DNA from 4 places in the Pseudoalteromonas sp. APAL1 genome. Region 4 is predicted to be linked to each of the others. Evidence: predicted binding sites of a transcription regulator. Region 4 holds the regulator's gene; each other region holds the start of a gene.
The links. Region 4 encodes ArgR, which controls arginine synthesis, uptake and breakdown. Its sites were predicted from a motif close to ANTGAATANNTATTCANT; they were not measured.
Positions count from the first base shown of each region.

Region 1: L1264_RS02055 (OadG family protein) is a predicted target of ArgR. The motif match lies at 1,642-1,659, and genes of this name have one in related genera.
Region 2: argA (amino-acid N-acetyltransferase) is a predicted target of ArgR. The motif match lies at 1,470-1,487, and genes of this name have one in related genera.
Region 3: gltB (glutamate synthase large subunit) is a predicted target of ArgR. The motif match lies at 1,924-1,941, and genes of this name have one in related genera.

Region 1 is NZ_JAKGAW010000002.1:177,779-180,985, reverse strand. Features, by position in the region: gene oadA (sodium-extruding oxaloacetate decarboxylase subunit alpha) at 1-1,337, opposite strand, end outside; gene L1264_RS02055 (OadG family protein) at 1,353-1,601, opposite strand; gene L1264_RS02050 (DUF1328 domain-containing protein) at 2,134-2,307, shown strand; gene L1264_RS02045 (hypothetical protein) at 2,360-2,551, shown strand; gene L1264_RS02040 (hypothetical protein) at 2,708-3,207, opposite strand, start outside.
Region 2 is NZ_JAKGAW010000006.1:25,379-28,585, forward strand. Features, by position in the region: gene argA (amino-acid N-acetyltransferase) at 66-1,406, opposite strand; gene sucD (succinate--CoA ligase subunit alpha) at 1,602-2,474, opposite strand; gene sucC (ADP-forming succinate--CoA ligase subunit beta) at 2,474-3,207, opposite strand, start outside.
Region 3 is NZ_JAKGAW010000032.1:29,720-32,926, forward strand. Features, by position in the region: gene L1264_RS15105 (ABC transporter ATP-binding protein) at 1-70, opposite strand, end outside; gene L1264_RS15110 (efflux RND transporter periplasmic adaptor subunit) at 92-1,345, opposite strand; gene gltB (glutamate synthase large subunit) at 2,042-3,207, shown strand, end outside.
Region 4 is NZ_JAKGAW010000011.1:87,301-90,507, reverse strand. Features, by position in the region: gene ispB (octaprenyl diphosphate synthase) at 1-93, shown strand, start outside; gene mdh (malate dehydrogenase) at 199-1,134, opposite strand; gene argR (transcriptional regulator ArgR) at 1,361-1,828, shown strand; gene L1264_RS07755 (Dyp-type peroxidase) at 1,825-2,724, opposite strand; gene L1264_RS07750 (ABC transporter ATP-binding protein) at 2,786-3,207, opposite strand, start outside.

The sequences.
Region 1 (3,207 bases), on a different contig from region 4:
AACTTAAGACCAATTTGTGGAAATAATGCATAGGTAAGCACATCATCAATCACATCATCAGCAAGCTCTAAACCTTGCTCTTTAGCTTCTTTTAATAATTCAGCTTCTAGCTTCTCAAGTTCAGGTTCAAGTTTATCAGCAGGACGACAAGTAATTGCTTCTGCGCCATCTAGAACACGTTCTTGTAGCTCTTTATTCATAGGCGCTGGCGTTGCACCGTACTCACCTTTAAGTACACCAGCGGTTTCTTTGGTAATCGTTTTATAGCGCTCACCAGTCAATACATTAAGTACCGCTTGAGTACCGACAATTTGAGACGTTGGAGTAACCAGTGGAATATAGCCTAAGTCTTCACGAACACGTGGGATCTCAAGTAATACTTGATCAAGCTTATCGGCAGCACCTTGCTCTTTAAGCTGGTTTTCCATGTTAGTTAACATACCACCTGGCACTTGTGCTAATAAGATACGGCCATCAACACCTTTTAGGCTACCTTCAAAAGCAGCATATTTTTTACGAACATCACGGAAGTAAGCGGCAATTTCTTCTAGTTGGTTTAAATCTAGGCCGGTATCTCGCTCTGTGCCTTCAACAATCGACACGATTGTTTCTGTGGCGCTATGACCATAAGTCATACTCATAGATGAAATTGCGGTATCAAGCATATCGATACCTGCATCTATAGCTTTTTGGTAAGTTGCAGTACTTAATCCTGTCGTCGCGTGACATTGCATCGCGATAGGAATAGATACGGTTTCTTTTAAACCTTTGATTAACTGCTCACAATCATATGGCTTCAATAAACCAGCCATATCTTTAATACAAATAGAATGACAGCCTAGTTCTTCGAGCTGTTTCGCAAGTTTAAGCCACATATCAAGTGTGTGCACTGGGCTTACGGTGTACGAAATAGTACCTTGAGCGTGTGCGCCTACTTTAACCGCTGCTTTAATTGCAGTTTCAAGATTACGTACATCGTTCATAGCATCGAAAATTCGGAACACATCTACACCATTTTTATGGGCTCGCTCTACAAACTTTTCGACAACATCGTCTGCATAATGGCGGTAGCCTAAAAGGTTTTGTCCGCGCAATAGCATTTGCTGTTTAGTATTTGGCATTGCCGCTTTTAATTCGCGAATACGTTGCCAAGGATCTTCACCTAAATAACGGATACATGAGTCAAAGGTTGCTCCACCCCATGATTCAATAGACCAATAACCTGCACTATCAAGTTTTTCAGCCATGGGTAGCATGTCGTCTAAGCGCATACGCGTGGCCAATAAAGACTGATGAGCGTCACGCAATACTAATTCTGTAAGTTTTAATTTAGCCATGTTTAAGCTGCCCCATTATTTTTGTTTATTTCGAAATTGTGCAATTGCAGCGCTGATCGCGGCAATATGTGCCTGAGGCACACCCTGTTGAGGTTGAATTTTTGCTGTTCGTGTTGGCTCTACACTTGTAGGATCATCGAATCGGCTTACAACTTTCGACATTAAAATAACCGCAGATATTAAAATGCTCAGAAAAACAAACACGCCAACCATGCCTGTCACCATTAAGCTGCCTGCAGTTGTGAGCAATTCACCAATATCCATACAACTCCCCTTCGATGATTAAAAATAAAAAATCATTTTTGTTAAATATTTATTCAGCGATAATAACAAACAAAAATAATTTGTATAGCCTATTGTAAATTGGTAAAACCAATTAAACTCAAAATAACATAGAGCACAACTAATTAACACCATACTATTTCAGCAATTAACCTTACGTTATAGATGATAAAAATAATGAATATAGCCATCAGTTATATTAAAACAAACCGACGAAAAGCAAGTTCTGTTCAAAAACCCTGCTTAACAAGGTGTTACAGTAACAACTCATGACAAAGCGTGAAATTGGTCTTACCAATAAAGACAAAACTAAATATAAAATGAATTTAATTAATATGAAAAAATATCACTATGAATAAGTTACACGCTTGATCGTAAAAGTTACCAAAAGAATAACCATGCCCCGCCCACAAAAACCGCTAAGCGACTGAAATATAATGATAATAATGATTGGCATAAAACTCGCTTTATTCAACTCGACCATTTGAAAAATTAATTAGGCAAGGAGACCACTATGTTACGCTGGACCATTACTTTTTTAGTTATTGCATTAATCGCTGCAGTGTTAGGTTTTGGCGGTATTGCTGGAGCCGCAGCAGGCATTGCTAAGATTATCTTTTTCATTTTTTTAGTATTGCTTGTTATTTCGTTAGTGTCAGGTGCTCTTAGAGGCAACGTACCTAAGTAAAGCAAGTTAAAATTTAATTAACCCTAATATTTAATTTACAAGGAATTTAGTTATGAAAAATTCAACTTTAAAAGCCGCTACTATCGCCCTATTTTCAGGTTTATTCATTATGGGTTGTGAAGACAACTCAGCAGAGGAAGCCGGTGAGCGTATAGATGAAGCAATCACTGATACACAAAATGCAGTTGAAGATGCATGTGAAGAAGTTAAAGAAGGTGTTAAAGCAGAAGAAACTAACTGCTAATATCACCCCTTACGAAAAAAGCGGCCTAGTGCCGCTTTTTTGTGTTTGTAAGTTAGCAACTTTAGGTTGCCTACTGCTTGTGTCAAGAAACTCGCTAACTTGTTGGGTTTCACTCCGTTCTACCCAACCTACAAGCTGATGGCTAAGAGTACGCTTTCATTCACAAGACGTTGTGAGAGGCTTATTTGTCGTTACACTCGCTATATGCCACTGGCCGTCGATAAAACTCACTTTTGCGACATCACTTACGGCAAAATCACCGGGGACATTTAAGCGCGTTAAGTTACTCGCTAACTGTTGTGTACAGTATGGCCCTGTATCACCATGCATCACGAGCACTGGCTTATTGGTATGCTTTGCAAAATCGCTGATGGCATCTCGGTATACTTTAAAAACATCACAATCGGCGCGCTGTGACTCACTGCAAGCGGATTTACTGGTTGGGTGGTAAATATCTGCCTGAAAGCCAAACACATAGGCCTTAGCATCCTGATGAACATGTGCTTGCTTTAGCCAAATGAGATTGTATTTATCACGCATATCGGCGGCATCCAGTGCTGCGTTTTTATCACTTTTTAAGATTTGCGAGCGACCATTAAAGGTGCCCGGGATATGCAAGGTACGAAACTCAATGCCATTAAATTGCCATCGGGCAT
Region 2 (3,207 bases), on a different contig from region 4:
ATATATAGAATTAGAGGTGACGCACATGCGTCACCTTTTTTATAGCAACCCACTCAGTTGTACTATCAACGGTTTTTACTTAGTTTAGTAAGGTCCAGTCGCAGCACTTTAGAACGGCGCTCATAGTTATACAGTGCCTTTTTCTTCGCCGGTAACTCATCAACGGTCACCAATTCAAAGCTTTGTTCTAAAAACCAATGAATACTGCGTGTGGTTAAAGCGAATAAATGCGAGTAACCCGCACGTTTGGCTTTATTAATAATAAAACGCAGTAGGTAACTCCCTCTATCTGCATCTCGGTATTGTGGATGAACAGCCAGACTTGCAAACTCCCCCACTTGTTCTTCAGCAAATGGGTATAAAGCGGCACAGGCGATAATTAAACCATCACGCTCAATGACAGTAAATTGCTCTATTTCTATCTCAAGCTGCTCTCTAGAACGCCTAACTAAATAGCCCTGCTCTTCAAGCGGTCTGATCAGATTAATAATCCCGGTAATATCAGATATTGTTGCACTACGTAACTGTTCAGAGCTTTGCGGCGCGATTTGCGTACCAATGCCATCTAATGAGAAAAGCTCTTGTAATAATGCGCCATCTTCTTTGTAACTAACTAGATGACAACGATGTACGCCGCCACGACATGCATCAATGGCCGCTTGTAAGAATACCGTTGCACTTAAACATGAATCAGGTTGATTACGGTAGTTTGCTAAGACAGATTCCGCCTCATTTGGCATAAGCTCGGCAATTGCTTCACCGTTTTCATCCAAGATACCGGCCTCTTTACAAAAACCAAGCATTTTGTCGGCACGTAGTTTTAATGCAACCTGAGTGGCAATTTCTTCAGCGGTTAAATTAAAACTTTCACCTGTCACTGAGGCGGCAATCGGACCAAGTAGTACAATACTGTTATTGTTTAATTGATGACGAATCCCTTCAACATCAATACGTCTTACACGGCCTGAGTGATGATAATCAATGCCTTCGTCAACTCCTAAAGGCTGAGCGATAACAAAATTACCGCTGACCACATTCAAGTATGAGCCAGTCATAGGAGTACTACTTAGCGAGGTCGATAAACGTGCAGTAATATCGAACTGCATTGCACCCGCAACTTTCTTTATTACATCAAAAGTCGCGTTATCAGTAACACGTATTTCATTATGAAACTGACTAGTTATGCCAAATTCTTGCAGTGCCGCATTGAACTGTGGCCTTGCACCAAACACTAAAACGATTTTGATACCTAAGCTCGTTAATAATGCAACATCATTAATGATGCTACGACAACCTGGCTGATCAATTGCTTCTCCGCCGAGCATTACAACGAAAGTTTTACCTCGGTGAGCATTAACATAAGGAGTTGACTGGCGAAATCCATCTACCAATTCTGTGGTACGCACGTGATATTTACCTTTTTTAATAACAGCGTTTTATATAAAAACAAATAAACAAGGTATCAGTGTATGGAATTTTTATTCACAAATAAAGCATTATTATTCTTAATTTACAGCTAGAATTTTCGTGCACAAACTAGGAAACTCTCAGATACAAAAAAGGCCCGCATAAGCGAGCCTTTTTTAAGAGATTAAAACTGATTACCAGCCTGTTTTCTCTTTAAGTGCAGCACCGATGTCAGCTAGTGAACGTACAGTTTTTACGCCAGCAGCTTCTAATGCAGCAAATTTCTCATCAGCAGTACCTTTACCGCCTGCGATGATTGCACCTGCGTGACCCATGCGCTTACCTGGAGGAGCAGTAACACCTGCAATGTAAGAAACAACTGGTTTAGTCACGTTGTGCTTGATGTATTCTGCAGCTTCTTCTTCTGCAGTACCACCGATTTCACCGATCATTACGATTGCTTCAGTTTGCTCGTCTTTTTCGAACATTTCTAAAACGTCGATGAAGTTAGTGCCAGGGATTGGGTCACCACCGATACCAACACATGTTGATTGGCCGAAACCAGCGTCAGTAGTTTGTTTAACCGCTTCGTAAGTTAAAGTACCAGAACGTGATACGATACCTACTTTACCAGGCTTGTGGATGTGACCAGGCATGATACCGATCTTCGTTTCACCCGGAGTGATAACACCTGGGCAGTTAGGACCGATCATACGAACACCAGTTTGCTCAAGCTTAACTTTAACGTCAACCATGTCTAGTGTTGGGATACCTTCAGTGATACAAACGATAAGCTCGATGCCAGCATCGATAGCTTCTAAGATTGCATCTTTACAGAAAGGTGCTGGTACATAGATAACTGATGCAGTTGCACCAGTTGCTTCAACAGCGTCACGTACTGTGTTGAATACTGGAAGACCAAGGTGCGTTTGACCGCCTTTACCTGGGCTTACACCACCAACCATTTGTGTACCGTACTCAAGCGCTTGCTCAGAGTGGAAAGTACCTTGGCCACCTGTGAAACCTTGACAGATAACTTTTGTATCTTTATTGATTAATACAGACATTATTTGCCCTCCGCAGCAGCAACAACTTTTTCAGCTGCGTCTGTTAGTGATTCAGCAGCGATGATGTTAAGGTCAGAATTAGCAAGTACTTCACGACCTAGTTCAGCGTTAGTACCTTCTAAACGTACTACTACAGGAACGTTTACGCCTACTTCTTTAACTGCGCCAATGATACCTTCAGCGATCATGTCACAACGTACGATACCACCAAAGATGTTAACTAAAACAGCTTTAACGTTGTCGTCAGATAAGATGATCTTGAATGCTTCAGATACACGCTCTTTAGTAGCACCACCACCAACATCTAGGAAGTTAGCTGGCTTACCACCGTGTAGGTTTACGATGTCCATAGTACCCATTGCAAGGCCTGCACCGTTAACCATACAACCAACGTTACCGTCTAGTGCAACGTAGTTAAGCTCGAAGCTTGCAGCGTGAGCTTCACGTGCATCTTCTTGTGAAGGATCGTGCATTTCACGGATTTTAGGTTGACGGTAAAGCGCGTTACCATCTACACCGATTTTACCGTCTAGACAGTGAAGGTTACCTTCGTCTGTAATTACTAGCGGGTTGATTTCTAATAGTGCGAAATCGAAATCGTTGAACATGTTAGCAAGACCCATGAAGATCTTAACGAACTGTTTCATTTGAGTAGGGTTTAAACCTAGTTTGAAGCCTAATTCACGAGCTTGGTATGCTTGTGGACCAACTAGTGGATCGATCTCAGCTTTGT
Region 3 (3,207 bases), on a different contig from region 4:
AGTCGCGAAGGGCGTGCGTTTGTACCATATCTGTTTGATACACTTTGCTGATGTTGTTCATTGTAAGCATGTTGATTATTCCTTTTATTTGTTAGCGTAAAACCAGTGTGGGTGCTTTTTTAAAGCGATCGTAATTCGAGATAATTAACTTATCGCCAGGCTCTACGCCTTCAATAATCTCGACAGCATTGATACTGCTTGCACCGGTTTTTATATCGATTAAATAAGCCATGTCACCGTCAACTTTATAAGCATGGGTGCCACCTTGTTGTAAGAATGCGCCGCGTTTTACCTGCAATACATTGTCGCGATTCTCTAATAAAATACGTGCGGTTAAGCGTTGGTTTTGGCGAATGCCAGAAATCTCATTGTCAAAGCGTACGCGGGTAGTGACCTCGCGATTATTCACTTCAGGCGAAATAGCCGATAGGGTGCCTGTTACATGACGTGCGCCTAAAGTAAGTTCTACTTGCATACCAAGACCTAGCTCGTTGGCGTAGCTTTCTGGTACTTGCAGTTCTGCTTCAAAGTTACTTAAATCGACCAATGTCATTAACGGTTGGCTTTGTGTTACCGCCTCTTTTTGTTGCACTAATAAGTTACCCACAATGCCGCTTACGCTGGCGGTAATGGTGAGTTCATTTACTTGCCTTAGTAAGTCATCAACAATCAATTGCTGACGCGCCAGATCGCGCTCTGCTGCTTTTAGCTCAAATGCGAGGGTATCTTTAGCTAAGCTGACCTCTTGCTCAGCATGCTTATAAGAAAGCTTGGCACGAGCTAAATCATCAACGGCTTTTTCTAAATCTATTTGGCTAATTAAATGTTTTTCGATTGAGATTTTAGCGCGGCGGTTTTCTCTATCTGCGGCATTTAGTTCAACTTGCGCTAAATCGAGTGCTTTGGTAAGGCTCAGCTTTTGCCTGCGCGCTTCAAGTTGCTTGCGTTGTAATTCTCCTTCTAATCGCGCTAATACTGATTGTTGCTGTTTTAATTCGTTGGTTAGCTCAGGGCTGGTAACGGTTGCAATCACTTCATTTACTTCAACGCTATCACCGGCTTTTACTTTTAAATCGACAAAGCCACGTTCAGGGCTGTAAACCTTTGGCGCATTAGCTGCAACGATTTTACCGCTCGCTGCCACATCTCTGGTGAGCGTCTTTTGGCTCACTTCACTAATTTGTAGGCTTGCTGCATCAACCGAAATGCTGCCATCGTTACTGGCAAACAAAGCTTGAAAGCCAAGCGCACCAACAAGTATTACACCCGCTGCTAACATAAGTGGTTTTTTAATGGTGTTTTTCTTAGCCACGGTAATATCTTGGGCACTGGTATCCTTAATCATCATAACTCCTTACGATTCTCAAAACACACAATCATGAAGCCAACGGCAAGCATGGTAAGTGGAGAAGCCATAAACAAACTGATAGTGAACATTTTGAAATCCTCAATTTCGCTGATGTCTTATCTATACCAATAGCGTGCCAAAACTTAATATATTGATTTTTAATGTATTTTATTTTATTTGATGAGTTACTGCCTGTCCGCGGACAGAAAAAGTGTCCGCAGCGGACACTTTTAAATTGCTGTTTGTTGACGCATAGGTAAAGAAACTCAGTCATTGCGACTAAGGTAGTCTGCTCAGATACATAGTTTGTAACTATGCTAAAGCCAAGAGTAAATAATGATGCAACTGTGCTAGGTGAGACCCCATAAAAAGCTGCATTGATATTCATAAGTTGAATAATTATTCATTTGTCAGTGCAGTTTACGTTAACGTAAAGGTGCGGGTTTTTAGATTGCTTTTTACAAGTTGTTAAATTTGACACCAGTGTCATAAAAAAATAACGGTAAAAATACGTCTAAATGTAAAAAAATTGCTTAGTATTTAATATGTGCCTCCAAGTGAGAAATATTCAAGAATATGAATATGTATTCAAATCTCTATTGACTCATGGAACAATTGGCGATAGTTTTGTTCGTCTGCTAGCACTGTCGCAAAAGACTGAATCGCTAGTCGTTGTAGCAAGGGGAGGGGTCTATGTTATATGACTCAAAATTAGAAAAAGATAATTGTGGCTTTGGCTTAATAGCCCAGGTCAATGGTCAAGCGAGTCACCGCTTGATTCGAACAGCAATCACGGGCTTAGATCGCATGGAACACCGAGGCGGTATTTCTGCAGATGGTAAAACCGGTGATGGCTGTGGTTTATTAATGCAAAAACCCGATAGTTTCTTTCGTGCTATTGCCAGCGAACATGATTGGCATTTAGGTAAGAACTACGCAGTCGGCATGGTATTTTTAAATGCTGATCCTGTACTTGCACAAACATCTAAAGATGTGCTGAGTGAAGAACTTGAAAAAGAAACCTTGAGTATTCAGGGTTGGCGTGTAGTGCCAACAGATTCATCATGTTTAGGGCCAATTGCAAAAAAACAACTACCGGGCTTTGAACAAATTTTTGTGAGCGCACCAGAAGGCTGGCGTCCAAAAGATTTAGAGCGTCGCTTGTATGTAGCACGTCGTCGTGCAGAAAAGCGCCTCGAAAACGATGAACATTTTTATATTGCCAGCTTATCTGGTTTAGTTACTGTCTATAAAGGCTTAATGATGCCTGTAGACTTACCTAACTTTTATTTAGATTTAGCTGACATTCGCATGACCAGTGCGATTTGTGTATTCCACCAACGTTTCTCTACTAATACACAACCTCGTTGGCCATTGGCGCAACCATTCCGCTATTTAGCGCATAATGGTGAAATTAATACTATTCAAGGTAACCGCCAGTGGGCTCGTGCCCGTGCGTACAAGTTTGCCTCACCACTTATTCCTGATTTGCAATCAGCAGCGCCTTTCGTGAACGAAAGTGGCTCTGACTCTTCAAGCTTAGATAATATGCTTGAGTTGTTCTTAGCGGGTGGTATGGATTTATTCCGTGCTATGCGTATGCTTGTACCACCAGCATGGCAAAAGAACCGTGCCATGGATGATGACTTACGTGCATTCTATGACTTCAACTCAATGCACATGGAACCATGGGATGGCCCGGCAGGTATTGTAATGTCAGATGGTCGTTTTGCAGCCTGTAACCTTGACCGTAATGGCTTGCGTCCAGCTCGCTATGTAATCACTCAAGATGGTTTCATTACCCTTGCCTCAGAAGTAGGTATTTGGGACTACGCACCAGACGAAGTGGTTGAGAAAGG
Region 4 (3,207 bases):
AAAGCCATCGCCTGTATTGCATTTTTACCAGAAACGCCATACAAGCAAGCATTAGAGAGCTTGGCACGCATCGCCGTTGCCCGCGATCATTAAACTCTATTTATTCGAGCCATTAAAAAAGCCTGCATATGCAGGCTTTTTTGTTTTAGGTGCTTTATTTGTTTTAGGTGCTTTAATAGCACCTATCATCTATCGGAATTAACCGTTGATGAAATCAACACCTTCTTGGATGTCTTTATTAAGCGTTTCAAGCATGTCGTTTTTAGCTTGCTCTTCGAAAGCGCTTAATTCACCGTAAGAAAGAATTTCTTCAACACCGTTCTTACCTAAACGTACTGGGTGTGCAAAGTATGCTGCGTCACCGTTTTCAACTGCAACGTATGCGTAATCAACCACTTCTTCACCTTGTAAGCCTTTAACTAAAGACATACAGAAACGTGCTGCTGCTGCACCCATTGAAAGAGTCGCTGAACCGCCACCCGCTTTAGCGTTAACAACTTCAGTACCTGCGTTTTGGATACGTGGAGTTAATGCTGCCACTTCTTCGTCAGTGAAAGTAACACCTTCAACTTGAGATAGAAGAGGAAGGATTGTTGTGCCTGAGTGACCACCGATCACTGGAACTTTAACGTCAGTAGCGCTTAAACCTTTAAGTTCAGCAACAAATGCTTCTGAACGGATCACGTCAAGTGTTGTGATACCGAATACACGGCCAGCATCGTAAGTACCCGCTTTTTTGAATACTTCAGCAACGATTGGCACAGTGCCGTTTACTGGGTTAGTAATGATACCAACTAACGCTTTAGGACAGTTTTTAACGATGCCTTCAGCTAATGTTTTGATGATACCTGCGTTTACGTTGAAAAGGTCCGCACGGTCCATACCCGGCTTACGCGGCATACCCGCTGGGATAAGAACGATATCACAACCAACTAAAGCATCGTCTAGGTTATCAGCACCGAAACCTTCAACTTTAACGTCTGTTGGGATGTGAGAAAGATCAACCGCTACACCAGGAACAACAGGGGCAACATCGTATAATGATAATTCAGAACCTGCAGGTAAACTTGTTTTTAATAATAAAGACAATGCTTGGCCGATACCGCCAGCTGCGCCTAAAACAGCAACTTTCATTGGAATTCTCCGTAATTTGAGGTAGGAAATATTTGTGGCCCTAAAGATAATGAAATTAGCGACTAAAAACAAATTTATCCTGCTTATTTCGCGTATAATTTCGACCATAGTTGTAAACTATACTGTAAACACACAGCATTTAGGGCGAGAAATGTAAACTAGTACTGCATAAGTATGCAGAGTTGTGTAGAATTACTTCACGTTTTATGACTACAGATACGGCAACATGCAACCACAAGACAAACAAGAAGCACTAATCAAAGCGTTCAAAGCGCTATTAAAAGAAGAAAACTTCGGCTCACAAGGTGAGATTGTCGAAGCATTAAAAGATCAAGGCTTCGACAACATAAGCCAAAGTAAAGTCTCTCGCATGTTAAGTAAGTTTGGCGCGGTACGCACCCGTAATGCAAAACAAGAAATGGTGTATTGCTTACCCGCTGAAATGGGAGTACCAACAGCGAAAAGCCCATTGCGTCAACTCGTTATCGATATTATGCATAACGAAATGATGATTATTATTCGTACCAGCCCAGGTGCAGCACAACTTATCGCGCGCTTACTAGACTCATTAGGTAAAGCTGATGGGGTACTTGGTACAATTGCAGGTGACGACACAATTTTTATCGCTCCTGCAAAGATTTCTGAAATAGATGTCACGCTTGATCGCGTGCGCACTTTATTCGATACAGTTTAAAGCTGCTTCAAAAAGTTTACTGACGGGGCGAAAAACGCCGACCCCATATCGGCTTGAGTAAAATCAAGCCAATGGTCGTAGCAATCGCCCTGCCCCAAGCGACTCTTTAATACCTGCTCAAACGCATCACCTTGCGCGGCACATGACACCATTAAAATACCCTGCTTATGAACATCACCAAACGGCATGCTCTGATTAAGTATCAACGGCTGGCCATTTTCATCTTTTAGTTCACTACGAACTGCATGACTAGTTTCGAGTGCAGGCATAATTAAGGTGTTATCAAGCCGAGTACGCCCCATAATTTGCTCTTGCTCTGATAACGACAAATGTTGCCAAACACTTAAATCGTGCACAAAGCGCTGAACATGAATGTAGCTGCCTTGATCTTCAAAATGCCCCGGTCTGTCTATCAATGCCGTACTGCGTTTTTGTCTACCATGAGGGGTGTCACCCGCATAAATAAAGCCGTTAAAGTCGCGGCCATCTAAAAAACGAAAGTTACGCACTTGCTCCACAAGCTCTACATCTGGCGTAAATAATTTCAGGATCTGTAGGGCAAAAAGATGATTAACATCTTCACGGTCTGAACGAATTTGAACAAATAAATCAAATGGCTGTGCACTCATAACATGTTCACTATGAGTCACATTAGGAAAGCTTTGTAATTGACTTGGAATAAACTCAGGCAAAATATGCGGCCAATATTGCGCACCAAGCGCAACCACGCACGACAGCATGGCTTCTGAGAACTGATCCGCAAACTCATCTTGAATGACGCTCACGCGTTTTAGCTTTTTACGTAATGACTCGTCATGGCCATCATAAACATTAAAAAACAGGTGCAAACCATGTAAGTTTGCTTCAGCACAAATCCCAGATTGCGCTTGCGCCATAGTGAATCCTTAGCTTCTCGTTATTTGCACCTAGCCAAGAATTCAAGATTGTTAAGCAGTACTAATCATGAAAAAAATTGACTGTGTGCGGCATTATTTTTATTTTTACAGGCTGCTCAACTGCAAACACGCGGTCTTGCTCTGCAGCGACTTCACACTCCTGCCCCGCTATATTCACACGATAAACATAACGTGTGCCTATAAAGCGTCTGTGCAAAATTGTCAGGCTATTTTCATCACTCTGATCAGCTTCACATAACTGAATATAATGAGGCCGTACATAAACTTGCCCTTGTTTGTGAGCACTGTTATTTACTGTGAGTGAATGTATTACACCAAACGCCGTTTCGTATTCAGTTGGCGTTAAGACTTTCGCCGTTAAGTATATGCCTGTACCAAGAAACTCTGCAACCTCCTTTGAGTTAGGTTGGCTAAATAACTGTTCTGATGAGCCTTGTTGGGCTATTTTTCCACCATGCATTA